DNA from 3 places in the Acidaminococcus sp. AM05-11 genome. Region 3 is predicted to be linked to each of the others. Evidence: predicted binding sites of a transcription regulator. Region 3 holds the regulator's gene; each other region holds the start of a gene.
What was found. Region 3 encodes HrcA, which represses chaperone genes, less so after heat shock. Its sites were predicted from a motif close to TGTTAGCACTCNNNTNANNNGAGTGCTAACA; they were not measured.
Positions count from the first base shown of each region.

Region 1: the regulator HrcA is predicted to act here: its motif matches at 2,106-2,136, upstream of DW089_RS00285 (Hsp20/alpha crystallin family protein).
Region 2: the regulator HrcA is predicted to act here: its motif matches at 2,540-2,570, upstream of groES (co-chaperone GroES).

Region 1 is NZ_QRMX01000001.1:49,891-54,622, reverse strand. It holds gene DW089_RS00295 (energy-coupling factor ABC transporter ATP-binding protein) at 1-769, opposite strand, end outside; gene DW089_RS00290 (tryptophan transporter) at 762-1,331, opposite strand; gene DW089_RS00285 (Hsp20/alpha crystallin family protein) at 1,533-1,976, opposite strand; gene DW089_RS00280 (TIGR04076 family protein) at 2,221-2,487, opposite strand; gene DW089_RS00275 (C39 family peptidase) at 2,499-3,302, opposite strand; gene DW089_RS00270 (heat-shock protein Hsp90) at 3,451-3,792, shown strand; tRNA gene DW089_RS00265 (tRNA-Lys) at 3,944-4,019, shown strand; gene DW089_RS00260 (hypothetical protein) at 4,251-4,732, shown strand, end outside.
Region 2 is NZ_QRMX01000005.1:19,735-24,466, reverse strand. It holds gene DW089_RS04130 (hypothetical protein) at 100-339, opposite strand; gene groL (chaperonin GroEL) at 509-2,140, opposite strand; gene groES (co-chaperone GroES) at 2,207-2,494, opposite strand; gene DW089_RS04115 (cysteine-rich small domain-containing protein) at 2,643-2,879, opposite strand; gene rsmA (16S rRNA (adenine(1518)-N(6)/adenine(1519)-N(6))-dimethyltransferase RsmA) at 2,876-3,733, opposite strand; gene rnmV (ribonuclease M5) at 3,745-4,290, opposite strand; gene DW089_RS04100 (3D domain-containing protein) at 4,312-4,732, opposite strand, start outside.
Region 3 is NZ_QRMX01000005.1:159,244-163,975, reverse strand. It holds gene dnaK (molecular chaperone DnaK) at 1-1,653, opposite strand, end outside; gene grpE (nucleotide exchange factor GrpE) at 1,712-2,314, opposite strand; gene hrcA (heat-inducible transcriptional repressor HrcA) at 2,324-3,367, opposite strand; gene hemW (radical SAM family heme chaperone HemW) at 3,460-4,629, opposite strand.

The DNA of each region.
Region 1 (4,732 bases), on a different contig from region 3:
CCAGGCCCAGCTTCACCTGCCACAGTTCCGGCAGGTTTTCCCGCAGGTCTTCCCGCTCGTAGACGGCCTGGGCAGCTTCCTCAAAGCGGCCTTGGACCACCGCTTCCCCGCCGCTGATTAACACCAGATCCGTCAGGTAGGGGAGCAGGTAGTTCAGGTCATGTTCCACCACCACTACGGTCATCTGCTGCTGCCGGTAGATTTTGTGCACCAGGGCATACAGGGACCGGGCTCCGTCCGGATCCAGGGCCGAAACCGGTTCGTCCAAAATCAGGATTTCCGGCTGACAGGCCAGTACAGACGCCAGCAGCAGCCGCTGCCGCTGGCCCCCGGACAATTCGTCCAGCTGGTAATTTTCCCGGCCAGGAAGGCCTACCTCTGCCAGGGCCTGGGACACCCGGGCATCCACTTCATCTGGAGAAAAACCATGGTTCAAAAGGCCAAAGGCAATTTCTTCTCCCGCCGTCAGGGACACCATCTGGCTTTCATAGTCGTCCAGCATAATTCCCACCCGCATGGCCAGTTCAGAAATTTTCTTGCCCTGGATATTTTCTCCCAAAACTTCTACCGAGCCGTGGTACCTTCCGCCATAATAATGGGGGACAATTCCCGTCATGGCCTTGCACAGGGTGGTTTTTCCAGCGCCGCTGGGACCGGCGATGGCCGTAAAGGAGCCTTCCTTGATGGTCAGGTTGATATCCTTCAGCACCAGGTCGCTGTTCAGGTATTCAAAATAAAAATCGGAAATCCGAATTGCCGCTTCACTCATGTTGTCCACCCTCCGTTGCAAAGAAAATCTTCCGGACCGGGCCGTACAGGGCCTGGGTTACCAGGGCGTTCACCAGGGCAATCACAGCTACCAGAGGCAGCATGGCCCGGATCCACACAACCAAAGGCAAACCCAGAACCAATTTCAGAATATGGGTAAATACTGACCCGCTGACAAAGGTGGCCAAAAAGCCCACAATAAAGGGTTTTACCCGCAGGTTTTCCAAATGGGTCAGGGCAAAGGCCTTTACCAGAATGCAGGCAGTAGCTGCGCCGCACAGTTCACTGGCCAGGTTGCCCAGGGGAAACGCGGATTTAGAGGAGGGAATCAGGGTCAAGCCGGCCACAAAGCCTATTCCCAGGGCCCGGCTCAGGCTGGGACGGGTCAGGCAAATGGTAATGGAATACATGGCAATGGTCCAGTTGGGGGTTACGCCTCCTACGTTGGGGCTGATGGTGTGCAGAATAACGCCGATTGCCAGCAAAAGAGCGGTGACTGCCACCCAGCGATGGGTGTCCCGAGCTGCTTCGACAGTAATTAACTCCGGAATTTGTTTTTCCATTGACCGTTGCTCCTTTTTTCGCAATTTTTTCAAAAACTATTGTAAATTATAGTTTACGTGGGATAGAAGGTGTTGTCAAGGGTGTTTCCTCCAGAAAACATTGTCTCCTTTGCAGGTGCACACATAAAGAAATCCCGGAGCCATACTTGCGTATGACTCCGGGATTCTCTCCGGAACCCTCCCTGAGGGTTCCCTTCCTCGTTATCCTTCGATAGCGATATATTTCTTGGTTTCTTCTTTCTGAGGTTCTTTCTTAGGAATGCTCAATTGCAGGATGCCGTTTTCGTATTTGGCTTTCACATCGGCCTCGGTGATATTTTCCCCTACATAAACCGTACGGGCACATTCACCATAGGAACGTTCACGGCGGATATATTGCCCTTTCTTATCCTTCTCATCCTTGTCCAAACCCTTGGAAGCCCGGATGGTCAGATAGCCATTTTCCAACTGCGCCTTGATTTCCTCTTTCTTGAAGCCCGGCAGATCGATATCCAGTTCGTAGTGGTCACCCACGTCCCGAATGTCCATCTTCATCATGTTTCTGCCATGTTTCCCGTACAAAGGATTCCGGCTGCTGAACATATCATCAAAATCATCCATCAAATCTTCAAAACCATTTTCATCGAATACACTAGGCAGTAACATAAGCCATTCCTCCGTTCATCTTGGCCATGAAGGTCAGCTTTTGGAACTACCGAAAGGCTATTGCAACGGTTCTTTTTGGGAACCCTTTCCTTGGTCTCTCCTTCGTTCTGGTTATAATATACCACTTGTTGTTAGCACTGTCAATAGTTGAGTGCTAATTAGTCAAAGTTTTTTACTATTTTTTCTTATTCACCGCAAAACGGCCCTTCCCACCTGGGGGAAAGGCCGTCCGTTTTTTTCTGGGTTAATTTGTTTTTTCTACAGTGATTTCAAAAATATTGATTACGTCCGCATCCGGGCAGGCTACCCGCAGGGTATTGCCCTTCATGCCGGGGATGATGCCCCCGTAGCGGAGAATGTCGATATAGGGAAACAGCACGTGCTGGGCCATGGGGCAAAGCTGTCCCCGCTGGGTATCCCAGTCAAAGGTACAGCCGGCTGTATGGCCGTGGTGGCAGCCCCTGGGGCCCTTTTTGTCCACCACCCGAATGGTAATCTTGGGTCTTGTCATCAGCCGCCTCCTTACTGCCCGTCCGGGTACGCTACCAAAAACAGGTTGTGATTGCCCCCTTCGCTTTCCGGGAAGGAACCAAACATATCAAACAGGGCAAAGAACCGGGCCGCCGGATAAATCCCGTAGCCGTCCTGGTTATGGTCCGTGGTATCGTAAGGGTCCGCCATGATGACTACATCATCCTGGGGATTTTCCGTACCCATATCATCATAGCCGATGATATCCTGCCAATGGCCGCCCCAGTCGATCCAGCATACCATAATGGGACGCCCCTGCTGGAGGAAGCGTTTGATATCTTCCGGGCCAAAGGTCTTGCCTTTCCGGGCATAGTCCGTGGAACTGATGGTCTTAAAGCCCCCCACCTTTTGGAAAATGTCTTCCATTTGGGCCATGGTGGTGCCGGGATACCCCTCCGGGAAGCCGTTTACCTTCAGGTCCTTGCAGGAATGGCGCAGGTCCGCCAGCTTTTGCTCCGACCAACCGTCCCGCTTGCCGTACCAGTTGAGCACCATCAGGGCCGCGGCCGGTCCACAGGACCATTCACTGGACTGCTGGAGGGTCTGGAAATGGGGCAGCAGGAGGAGGGAGCCTTTGCCCTTCATATGGTAAAAATCCGGGTGGGCAAAATAGGGATCCGGCTGGTGGTCCAACTGCCGGTCAATGGAGGCAGCCCCCTCATTGACGGTTATTTTGGCCGCTCCCGGGATTTTCATATCATTGGTATAATCTGCTGCCTGGACGGGAAAATGCAGTCCCAAGCTCAAGCACAGGGCCAGCAGCCCCAAGGAAAACAGTTTTTTGGTCTTTTGCATATTACATCCTTTCTGCAGGAAAGTCCTGCCATCTCCAAGAAACTTACTATGGAATTTATTATAAAGGATTTTCCCAAAAAAACCTAGCGCTCCCCCTAAATTGGGTGTATAATGTAATAAAAGTTATTACAATAGAGGATGGATCATCATGGATAAACACGAGGAAATTGTTGCTGAAGTGAAAAATCTGGTTGCTGCGCCCAGCGTTTACGGCGGCTTAAAAGAACTGGCCCAGAAATGGCTGGATGCAGAAGGCACTGCTGCCCAAGCCAATCTGACCGCTCTGCTCCATGCGGCCCTGAAGGAAGATGTCAACACCATCGATGCGGTCATTCCTTTCTTTGCTTCCGAAGCAGCCAAAAAAGCGTTCGGCGCTGACCAAGCTGCCCAAATGCTGGCCAAGGCCCAGGAAGTCAAGGCAAGCGGCGGCAAATACTGCTTCTGCCCGGCCTGCACCGCCGGAGCCAAACTGCTGGAATTGTTGGCCTAAGGGCTCACCAGGGAAGGTAATTCCTTCCCTGGCTTTTTTCTGTCCAAACCAAGGATAGGACCACTGAGCAGCGGCACAAACATTAATTTCACGAAAATAGCCCTTGACAATATTCCTCAAAATCCGCTATAATTATAAAGCTGTTTCTTATGATTCACTAGCTCAGTTGGTAGAGCACCTGACTTTTAATCAGGGTGTCCCGGGTTCAAGTCCCGGGTGGATCACCAAAATCCCAAGGAGTAGGCCAAAAGCCTGCTCCTTTTTTTTTCCCCAAGCCTGACCCGGGACAAAACGAGCCTCCCGATAGTTCCTGCGTCCCAATTTTTCGCCAAAAAGGTTCAGAAAAATTCATTACTTCATGATATAATAAATAAAATATACTTTTCGGTTCATCCATCCCACGAGAGAGAAAGGAGGCAGCAGGCCAGCCTGTTTCCCTGGCTGGTCCGCTCGAATTCATGAAGAAAAAACTTTTGGTTCCTCTTTTGGCAGCCGCGTTAACCCTGGTATCCCTTCCTGCTTACGCGGATTTTGCCAAATGGGCTGATCCCACCCATTCCTTTAAAAAGGATCAAACGATCTACACCGCCGTAGTCAATACCGATGCCCTTTCCAAGCAAATGGCTTCCAACGCCCATTCCTTCCAGGTCATTTTTAACCAAAAGGCTGCCGCCATCAAAAACCCGAAAATCATCACGGCACCGCTGCCAGGAACCCTGGCAATCCTGCCCGGCAGTGAGGCCAGCGCCCCCCAGGAAGAAACGGTAAAGGACAGCACCGCCGTCCACATTCCCCAAGCTGCCGTTGACGCCGGGGCCGACCTTTATGTAGTTCCCAAGGTCACCCGCTGCCAAAAACAGGTCAGTGTGGTACCGGCCCATACGGAATGGCAGGAAAAAGAAATCCACGAAACCGTTCATGACAGCAAGGGCTATCGGGA
Region 2 (4,732 bases), 140 kb from region 3:
CGGCGCGCCCAGCCTTTCAAAGGCTGAAACGCAGCCGGCTGTCTTTGGGTTTACCCTTAGTCAAGGGGTTGCTGCAGTATAAAGCAAGGCCCCAAAGCCCTACTTTTCAAAATTCCAAGGGTAGTCCATTTTATCGGTCCACTGCCCTTCCCGGTCCTGGTAATAGCCCCGGACCCGGGGAATGGAACCGCCTGCCAGCCACTCCTTGTCGTAAAGTTTCTCTGGAGGGATATTCAGCTTGGCGCTTTCCTTCTCCAGCCAGCCGGCATACTGCAGAATCAGCGGGGTATCATAGCGGCCTTCCTGTTCCAGCCGTTTGATAAATTCTTCTTTGTCCATTATACCGCCTCCTTTTTCTGCCCTGAACACTCCCTTTATCTTACCATGCTTTCTGCCCTAAGGACAGCAAAAAGCAAAACCCGGACCGAAAATTGCTTTCCAGTTATGAAAAAACCGCACGGAGGAAATCTCCATGCGGTTTTTTAAGGTTCAGAAACCTAGCTGATGCTTACATCATTCCAGGCATTCCGCCGCCCATGCCAGGAGCAGCAGGAGCAGCTTCCTTAGCCGGTTTGTCAGCTACAACAGCTTCCGTGGTCAGAATCATGGAAGCGATGGAGGCTGCATTTTGCAGAGCGCTGCGGGTTACTTTGCAGGGATCCACAATACCGGATTTGATCATGTCAACATATTCGCCAGTCAGAGCGTTGAAGCCAATGCCCTTTTCAGCTTTCTTCACAGCTTCAACAATCACAGCGCCTTCCAGGCCTGCGTTGTCAGCGATTTGACGAACCGGAGCTTCAATGGCGCGTTTTACGATTTCAACGCCGGTCTTTTCATCGCCTTCAGCTGCAGCAGCCAGTTCTTCCAGAGCAGGCTGTACTTGCAGCAGAGCGGTACCACCGCCGGCAACAATACCTTCAGCCACAGCAGCGCGGGTAGCGTTCAGGGCATCTTCGATTCTCAGTTTCTTGTCTTTCAGTTCGGTTTCGGTAGCAGCACCAACTTTGATTACAGCTACGCCGCCGGACAATTTAGCCAAACGTTCTTGCAGTTTTTCTTTATCGAAAGTAGAAGTGGTTTCCGGAATCTGGGCACGGATGGAAGCAACCCGGTCAGCAATGGCTTGTTTGTCGCCGCCGCCATCAACAATGGTGGTCATATCCTTGGTTACCCGAACTTGGCCGCAGGTACCCAGGTCTTGCAGGGAAGCGCTGTCCAGTTTACGGCCAACTTCTTCACTGATTACGGTTGCACCGGTCAGGGTAGCAATATCCTGGAGCATAGCCTTGCGGCGATCACCAAAGCCAGGAGCCTTAACAGCTACAGCCTTGAAGGTGCCACGCAGTCTGTTTACAACCAAGGTAGCCAGAGCTTCGCCTTCCACGTCTTCAGCAATGATCAGCAGTTCACGGCCTTGTTGAACCACTTTTTCCAGAAGGGGCATAATGTCGTTGATCAGGGTGATCTTCCGGTCCGTAATGAATACGTACGGGTTGGACATTACGGATTCCATCTTATCCGGATCCGTTACCATGTACGGGGAAATGTAGCCGCGGTCGAATTGCATACCTTCTACAGTTTCCAGGGAAGTATCCATGGTCTTGGATTCTTCAACGGTAATTACGCCATCGTTGCCAACTTTTTCCATAGCATCGGCAATCAAGCCGCCGATTTCTTCATCCCCAGCGGAGATGGAAGCAACCTGAGCTTTTTCTTCTTTGGTCTTAACATCTTGTGCGCTCTTCTTCAGTTCTTCAACTAGAACATCGGTAGCTTTCTTGATGCCCTTCTTCAGAACCATGGGGTTGGCACCGGCTACTACGTTCTTCATGCCTTCGTGCACAATGGATTGGGCCAGAACCGTAGCGGTGGTAGTGCCGTCGCCAGCGATATCGTTGGTTTTGGTAGCAACCTCACGCACCAGGGCAGCGCCCATGTTTTCAAACGGATCTTCCAGTTCAATATCTTTAGCAATGGTTACGCCATCGTTGGTGATGGTAGGAGAACCGAATTTCTTTTCAAGAACAACGTTGCGGCCCTTGGGTCCCAAGGTTACTTTAACAGCATCAGCCAGGGCATTGACACCGCGTTCCAGGCCGCGGCGAGCATCTTCATCAAATTTAATCATTTTAGCCATTCTGAAATCTCTCCTTAATTCCAAATTCTATCGGGTAATTGTGTCTTGCTTGCAGAGAGGAATTGCTTACTCTACAACAGCCAGGATATCGCTGTCTCTCAGGATGATGTAATCTTTTTCATCCAGCGTTACATCGCTGCCGGAGTATTTGGCGAATACAACCACATCCCCCACCTTAACTTCGGAGGCAACTCTCGTACCATTGTCCAGCAGACGACCGGTACCAACGGCAATCACTTTGCCAGTCTGAGGTTTATCCTTGTGGGCCGTATCGGGCAGATACAAACCGGAACTGGTTTTCTCCTCTTGTACAATCGGTTCTACTACAACATGGTCATCCAAAGGCTTTAACATGTTACGAATCCCCTTTCTTATATCACAAATTGGTGTTTTTGATTTTATTAGCACTCATTTAACAGGAGTGCTAACTACATTACCTATAATAGCATGTTTCAAAAAAAAATCAAGCCCTTTGACTATTTTTTTCAAAAGGCTTGATTTTTTATTTTTTCAGTTTGGCCATTATGGCATCGTAATGCTCTTTTTCATGGGGATACAGGCAGCGGCTGCAATCCTTTACGCCATTTGGCAGCAGGCTGTAGCTGCCGCCGCAGTTCTCCCCCAAAGCATACAGGGGACAGAAGCAGAACAGACAGTTGAAGTTTTCCCGGTCCGCCCCAGGGTGGCAGGGGAAAAATTCACAGTCCTTGTGAGAAAAGAATTTATACCGCTGGCTCATGCTTGCTTCAGGCTTTCGGCGTAGGCTTTGGTCAGTTTGCCAAATTCTTCCATGGAAAGAGATTCTCCCCGGCGCTTGCCGTCAATCCCTGCCCGTTCCATCAGGGTCTTTACCTGGTCACTGGAGAGCCCCAGACTCTTTAGACAATTGCTGAGCATTTTCCGCCGCTGGGAAAAGGCTGCCCGCACCACCTGGAAAAACAGCTTGGGATCTGCGTCCACCGGCGGCTGCTCCCGTTTTTCACAAACCACTACCATGGAATCCACCTTGGGTGCCGGCATGAAATCCCGGGCCGGCACGGAAAGCGCTAACCGGGGCTCGGAGTAGTACTGGAGAGCCAGGGACAGGGGACCGTAATCCTTGGTGCCCGGGCCAGCAGTCATCCGTTCAGCCACTTCCTTCTGGACCATAACCACCAGCCGTTTCAGGGGCAGCTGCTGTTCCAGGAGAGCAAAAATAATCGGAGTGGTAATGTAGTAGGGCAGATTGGCAGCTACCGTGAAAGGTTCGTGCTGGGTAATCTCCCCCAAATCCACTTTCAGCACGTCCCCAGGAATAATTTCCACATTGGTGTAACCTTCCAGGGTTTTGGCCAGTACCGGCAAAAGGCTTTGGTCGATTTCCACACTTTTTACCTGGGCGCCGGTTTCCGCCAGGGCCTGGGTCAGGGTACCAATGCCCGGACCGATTTCCAGTACCAGGTCCCCAGGTCCAATTTGGGCAGCCTGGGCAATGGCCTGCACCACCTTTTCATTAATGAGGAAATTCTGGCCAAAGCGCTTCTTGGCCTTCAGCCCAAAGGTCTGCAAAATATAATGGGTCACTTCCCGACTGGCAATGACAGGATGCAGCATACTGTTCCTCCCTACTTCTCTTCTTCAGCTACCTGGGCCACCGCTTGGCGGAATTCTTCCCGGGTGATGCCGTAATTGTTTAAACGACTGACCAACTGCTTGGCATTGCCGTAGCCAATGCCCAAGATGGCCCCTACCCGGTCCCGCCGCCTGGCGGCCTCAGGACTGCCGGACAACCCGGACAAAAATAAATCCCGAGAGGAAAATTCCTTTCGGGGATTCATTTCCTGAAAATGCACCTTGGAAAGAGCTTTGCGGATGGCCTCCGGCTGCGCCTGTTCAATACCCACATCGTGGTGGGCCAGGGCTTCCGCCTTAGGCACAAAGGCCTGCCCGGCGTTCGGGAAACGCTCCGTCAGAAACTTCCGGATGCGGTCCCCTGCGCCGTCGGGGTCGGTCATAATGATGATCCCGCGCTTTTCATAGGCTGCTTTAATCAGGTCCAGGGTATAGGGTGCCAAGGTAAAGCCACCGGTTTCTATAGTCTCAGCATCCACTGCCTTCTTGACCGCTACGGTGTCCATTTTTCCTTCTACAATGAGTACTTCCTTCAGCACTTTTTTCTCCTGTAACGTTTTTTATTCTAAGATATACATGGTTACTTGTCGTCGGCCCCAGGCTATGGCATCACCATAGTCATCCATGTAAAGGTCGATCCGATTGCCGTTGATGGCACCGCCGCAGTCACCTGCTACAGCAAAACCGTAGCCAGGAATATACATCCGGGTCCCATAAGGGATTACGTCCGGATCCACGGCCACAATTCCGTGGTAGGGCACCACACCTGTGGAGGTAAGTCCCGTACCACTGCCTTCTGCCAGGGTATAGGCAGAGGCTTCCACCGTTCTGGCGGAACGGTAACGCACATAGCCACGGGAAGTTTCCAGCATATTGTTGTTGCCGGTACCCACTTCCACGATTTCAGGAACAGGTTCAGCGATTACTTCCCGCTGCAGTTCCCGTTTTACCACTGCATCTCCCACTTTAATGGTCCGATAG
Region 3 (4,732 bases):
ATCGTCGGACTTCAGGGTTTCCTTCAGGGAAGCGATGGCGTCTTCTACCTTCTTCACCAGGTCGTCATGACCCTTGCCGTTCATATCTTTTACCGTCTTTTCAGCCTGGTAGATCAGGGTATCAGCCTGGTTCTTGGCTTCAACGGCTTCCTTGCGTTTCTTATCGGCTGCTTCGTTGGCAGCAGCTTCCTTCACCATCTTGTCCACTTCTTCCTTGCTCAGGCTGCCAGAAGACGTAATGGTAATCTTTTGTTCCTTGCCGGTGCCCAAATCCTTGGCGCTTACGTTAACGATACCGTTGGCATCGATATCGAAAGCAACTTCGATTTGAGGTACTCCCCGGGGAGCAGCAGGAATGCCACCCAGTTCGAAACGACCCAGGGTCTTGTTGTCGGCAGCCATTTCCCGTTCGCCTTGCAGTACATGGATATCTACAGCCGGCTGGTTATCAGCAGCGGTGGAGAATACCTGTTTCTTGGAGGTAGGAATGGTGGTGTTCCGGTCAATGATCTTGGTCATTACGCCGCCCATGGTTTCAATACCCAGGGACAGAGGAGTAACATCCAGCAGCAGAACGTCTTTTACATCGCCTGCCAGTACGCCGGCCTGAATGGCAGCGCCCATAGCAACGCATTCATCAGGGTTTACGCCGTGAGCAGGATCCTGGCCCAGGGTTCTCTTGATGGCTTCCTGAACAGCAGGAATACGGGAAGAACCGCCTACCAGCAGAATCTTGTTGATGTCTTTGGGGCTCAGGTTAGCATCGGACAGGGCTCTGTGGGTGCAGTCGATGGTCCGGTCAACCAGGTCGCTGGTCATTTCGTCAAATTTGGCTCTGGTCAGGTCCATATCCAGATGCTGCGGGCCATTGGCGCCTGCGGTAATGAACGGCAGGTTGATGTTGGTGGTCAGCATGTTGGACAGTTCAATCTTGGCCTTTTCAGCAGCTTCACGAATCCGCTGCATAGCCATCTTGTCGCCGGTCAGGTCAATGCCGGTGTCTTTCTTGAATTCGTCGGTCATCCAGTTCATGATGCGCTGGTCGAAGTCATCGCCGCCCAGGTGGGTATCACCGTTGGTGGATTTTACTTCGAATACGCCGTCGCCCAGTTCCAAAATGGACACATCGAAGGTGCCGCCGCCCAGGTCATAAACCAGGATGGTATGGTCATCGGTCTTATCAATGCCGTAAGCCAGTGCAGCTGCGGTAGGTTCGTTGATAATCCGTTTTACTTCCAAACCGGCAATCCGGCCAGCGTCCTTGGTGGCCTGCCGTTGGCTGTCGTTGAAGTAGGCAGGAACCGTAATAACGGCTTCCGTTACTTTTTCGCCCAGGTAGCGTTCTGCATCGCCCTTCATCTTTTCCAGAATCATGGCAGAAATCTGTTCCGGGGTGTAGTCCTTGCCATCAATGGTCACGGTGTATTTGGTGCCCATGTGCCGTTTGATGGAGCTGATGGTCCGTTCCGGGTTGGACACAGCCTGGCGTTTGGCCAGCTGGCCTACCAGTCTTTCACCATTTTTGGTGAAGCCTACAACGGAAGGAGTCAGACGGCCGCCTTCCTGGGTGGTGATTACCGTAGGTTCGCCGCCTTCCATAACGGCTACAACGGAGTTGGTGGTACCTAAGTCAATACCTATAATCTTAGACATAATGAATTCCTCCTGTCAAATCTCGCTTCTTACGCTTTACGCAAAGGTTATCTATTGATTAAGAGTTACGCACAACACGAACCTTGGAATGGCGGATGACCTTGTCGCCGATCTTGTAGCCCTTTTCCAGGACCAGATCCACGCTTTCATCCGGCAGGTCAGGGTTCCCGCCCTGCATAACGGCCTCATGAATGTTGGGATCGAAGGGTTTTCCTTCCGCAGGAATTTCCTCGATGGACAGATTCTTGAGGGCTTTTTCAAACTGCTTGTGGATTTTTTCCATCCCCACTTGGATGGCGCTGGTATCAGTGGAGTTCTTCAGGCTTTCTTCCGCCCGTTCGAAGTTGTCCAGCACCTTCAAAAACTCCTTGGAAACCTGGGCCGTAACAAACTGGCTCAGCTGTTCCCGTTCTTCATTGTTGCGCTTTCTGAAGTTATCGAAATCTGCCTGCAATCTTAAAAGACGGTTTTGCAGGTCCTGGATTTCCTTGGCCTGTGCGTCAAGCTTGGCATCCTTGGGATCCACGGCTTCTGCTTTGCCGTCCTCAGTCTGGGCCTTGGCATCTGCCTTTTCAGCAGCCTGTGCGGCGGCTTGTGCCTGTGCTTCAGTTTCAGCTGCGGCAGTAGTTTCTTCTTTTACCTTCTGCTGTTCTTCTACCATAGTTCCTCCCTACTTTTCGTCTATTTTACTCATAACCACCCGTAGGTAATCATGCAGGTAATCCATAACGGAAATTACTTTCTTGTACTCCATGCGGGTTGGCCCCAGTACGGCCAGGGTTCCAATCACCTGTCCGTTCAGCCGGTAGGTGGCCTGAATCATGCTGCAATCTTGAATGCCGGAGAATTTGTTTTCGCTGCCAATGGTCACGCGCATGCCCGAATGGGCACTGTCCGCTTTCAGCATATCCTTGAGCATCTGCTCCTCTTCCAGGACGCTGAGCAGCTCCTTGATCCGTTCTGGATCCCGAAATTCCGGCTGGCTCAGCAGCTGCTTGGTGCCTCCCAGGAACATCTTGTCCTCACTTTGTCCGGACTGCATTTGCCGGATTCCCTTGATCAGGGAAACGTACAGGGCTTTGTCCCCTTGGAGGGTGTCGCGCACTTCTTGCAGAACCGCATCGGTGATATCGTTCAGCTTCATCCCATGAAGTCTGTTGGTCACCCGTTCTGCCAGGGCATCCATTTCCATCTTGCTCATGCCGGCAGGGATTTGGATTACACCATTATCCATCTGCCCGTCATCTTCTACGATGCACAAAATGGCTTGATGCTCATTCAGGGGCAGGAACCGGATATAGGAAAAAGCACTTTCCCGGTCCTTGTTGGCCAGCACCACGGACACGTTCTTGCTCATCCTGGATAATATCTTGGCGGTGGACTGAAAAATGTCGTCGATGCTGTGTACCCGTTCCCGGTACCAGCTGTTGATCAGCGCCACATCATTGGGTGAGAGGGTGTCCGGTTTCACCAGAGAATCCACGTAGTAGCGGTAGGCTGCTGCGGAGGGAATCCGGCCAGCCGAAGTGTGCGGCTGCTCCAAATAGCCCAAAAGCTCCAGGTCGGACATTTCGTTCCTGATGGTAGCGGGGCTGATTCCCAGGTTGTATTTTCTGGCGATGGTGCGAGATCCTACAGGCTCAGCCGTTTCGATATAATCTTCAATGATGAGTTGAAGTATTTTTTTCTTGCGGTCACTTAGCACTGTAATCATCTCTTTTCTAGATTGTTAGCACTCAAACCATTGGAGTGCTAACATCTAATGGTAAAGATACACCTATTTAGTCAAATTGTCAATACTTTTGACTAAATATTTTTTTCTTTTTTAGCCTCCGGCGGCACCGTGAGAAAAGTCTCAAAGGCCAGATTCCCAAAGCGCATGCCCTGGGGCGTCAGGTGGATATTGTCCCCCTCCTGCTCCAGCCAGCCCCGGGATTGGCACTCCTCCCAGGCTGTTTCATAAAAGGGAAAGAAGGCCGTTCCCGTGCGCTCCTGAAACTCCATCAGGTTCAGCCCCTGCCGGGTTCTCAGGCTCATAAAGACCAGCTCCTCCCGACGGATTTCCGGGGTGAGGGTTTCCACTTCCAGGGGTTTTCCTTCAATATATTCCCGGATACCCGCAGGATTGGTTTCCCGACGCTTACCATTAAACCGGCAGGCCCCGCAGCCAAAGGCCATATAGGGCAGGTAATGCCAGTATACCTGGTTGTGGAGGGACTCCTGGCCGGGCCGGGCGAAGTTGGCGATTTCGTAGCGCTGGTACCCGGCCTGGGGCAGGGCGTCCATCAGGTAGTCGTACATGGCGTCCACCGCCTCGTCAGGGGGCAGGCTCAGCTGCCCCTTGGCCAGCTGCCGCTCCAGCTGGGTCCCCTCCTCTACAGTCAGGCCGTAGACGGAAATATGGTCCACGCCGGTGGCAATCAGCTTCTGTAGGGAATCCTGGACTCCCGCCAGGGTCTGGGTGGGATACCCGTAGATTAAGTCCCCGCTAATCCGGGCAAAACCGGCCTCCCGGGCCAGCTGCACAGCCTCCGCCGCCTCCTCTGCCGTGTGGATACGGCCCATCAGGGCCAGCTCCCCGGGCTGGAAGGATTGGATTCCCATACTCAGCCGGTCAAAGCCCAGCTGGCGATAGGCCCGGAGACTTTCCAGGGTTACCGTGCCCGGATTGGCTTCCAGGGTAGCCTCTGCCGGGTGCTGCCAGAACCTCCGGTCCTTCAGGGCCTGGACAATTTGGGCCAGCAGCTCCGGGGGCAGGACGCTGGGCGTACCACCGCCAAAGTAGATGGTAGCCGTAGGGCTCAGCGGCAGGTCCGGCTCATAGGCGCGAATTTCCTCCACCAGCCGCCGGGTATACGCTTCCATTACCTGGGGAGACTGGATCTGATAGGAAGCAAAATCACAATAGCAGCATTTATGGACGCAAAAAGGAATATGAATGTAGATACCTTGGTACAATTGCCAGCGTGGCCGCATGGAGTTCTCCCCTCTTTCTGTACATTTCGCAAGTTCCTACCTATTGTAGCACAAATGGGACCGGGGAGAAAACGGCGGCAGTAAAACAAAAAAGCCATGCCGC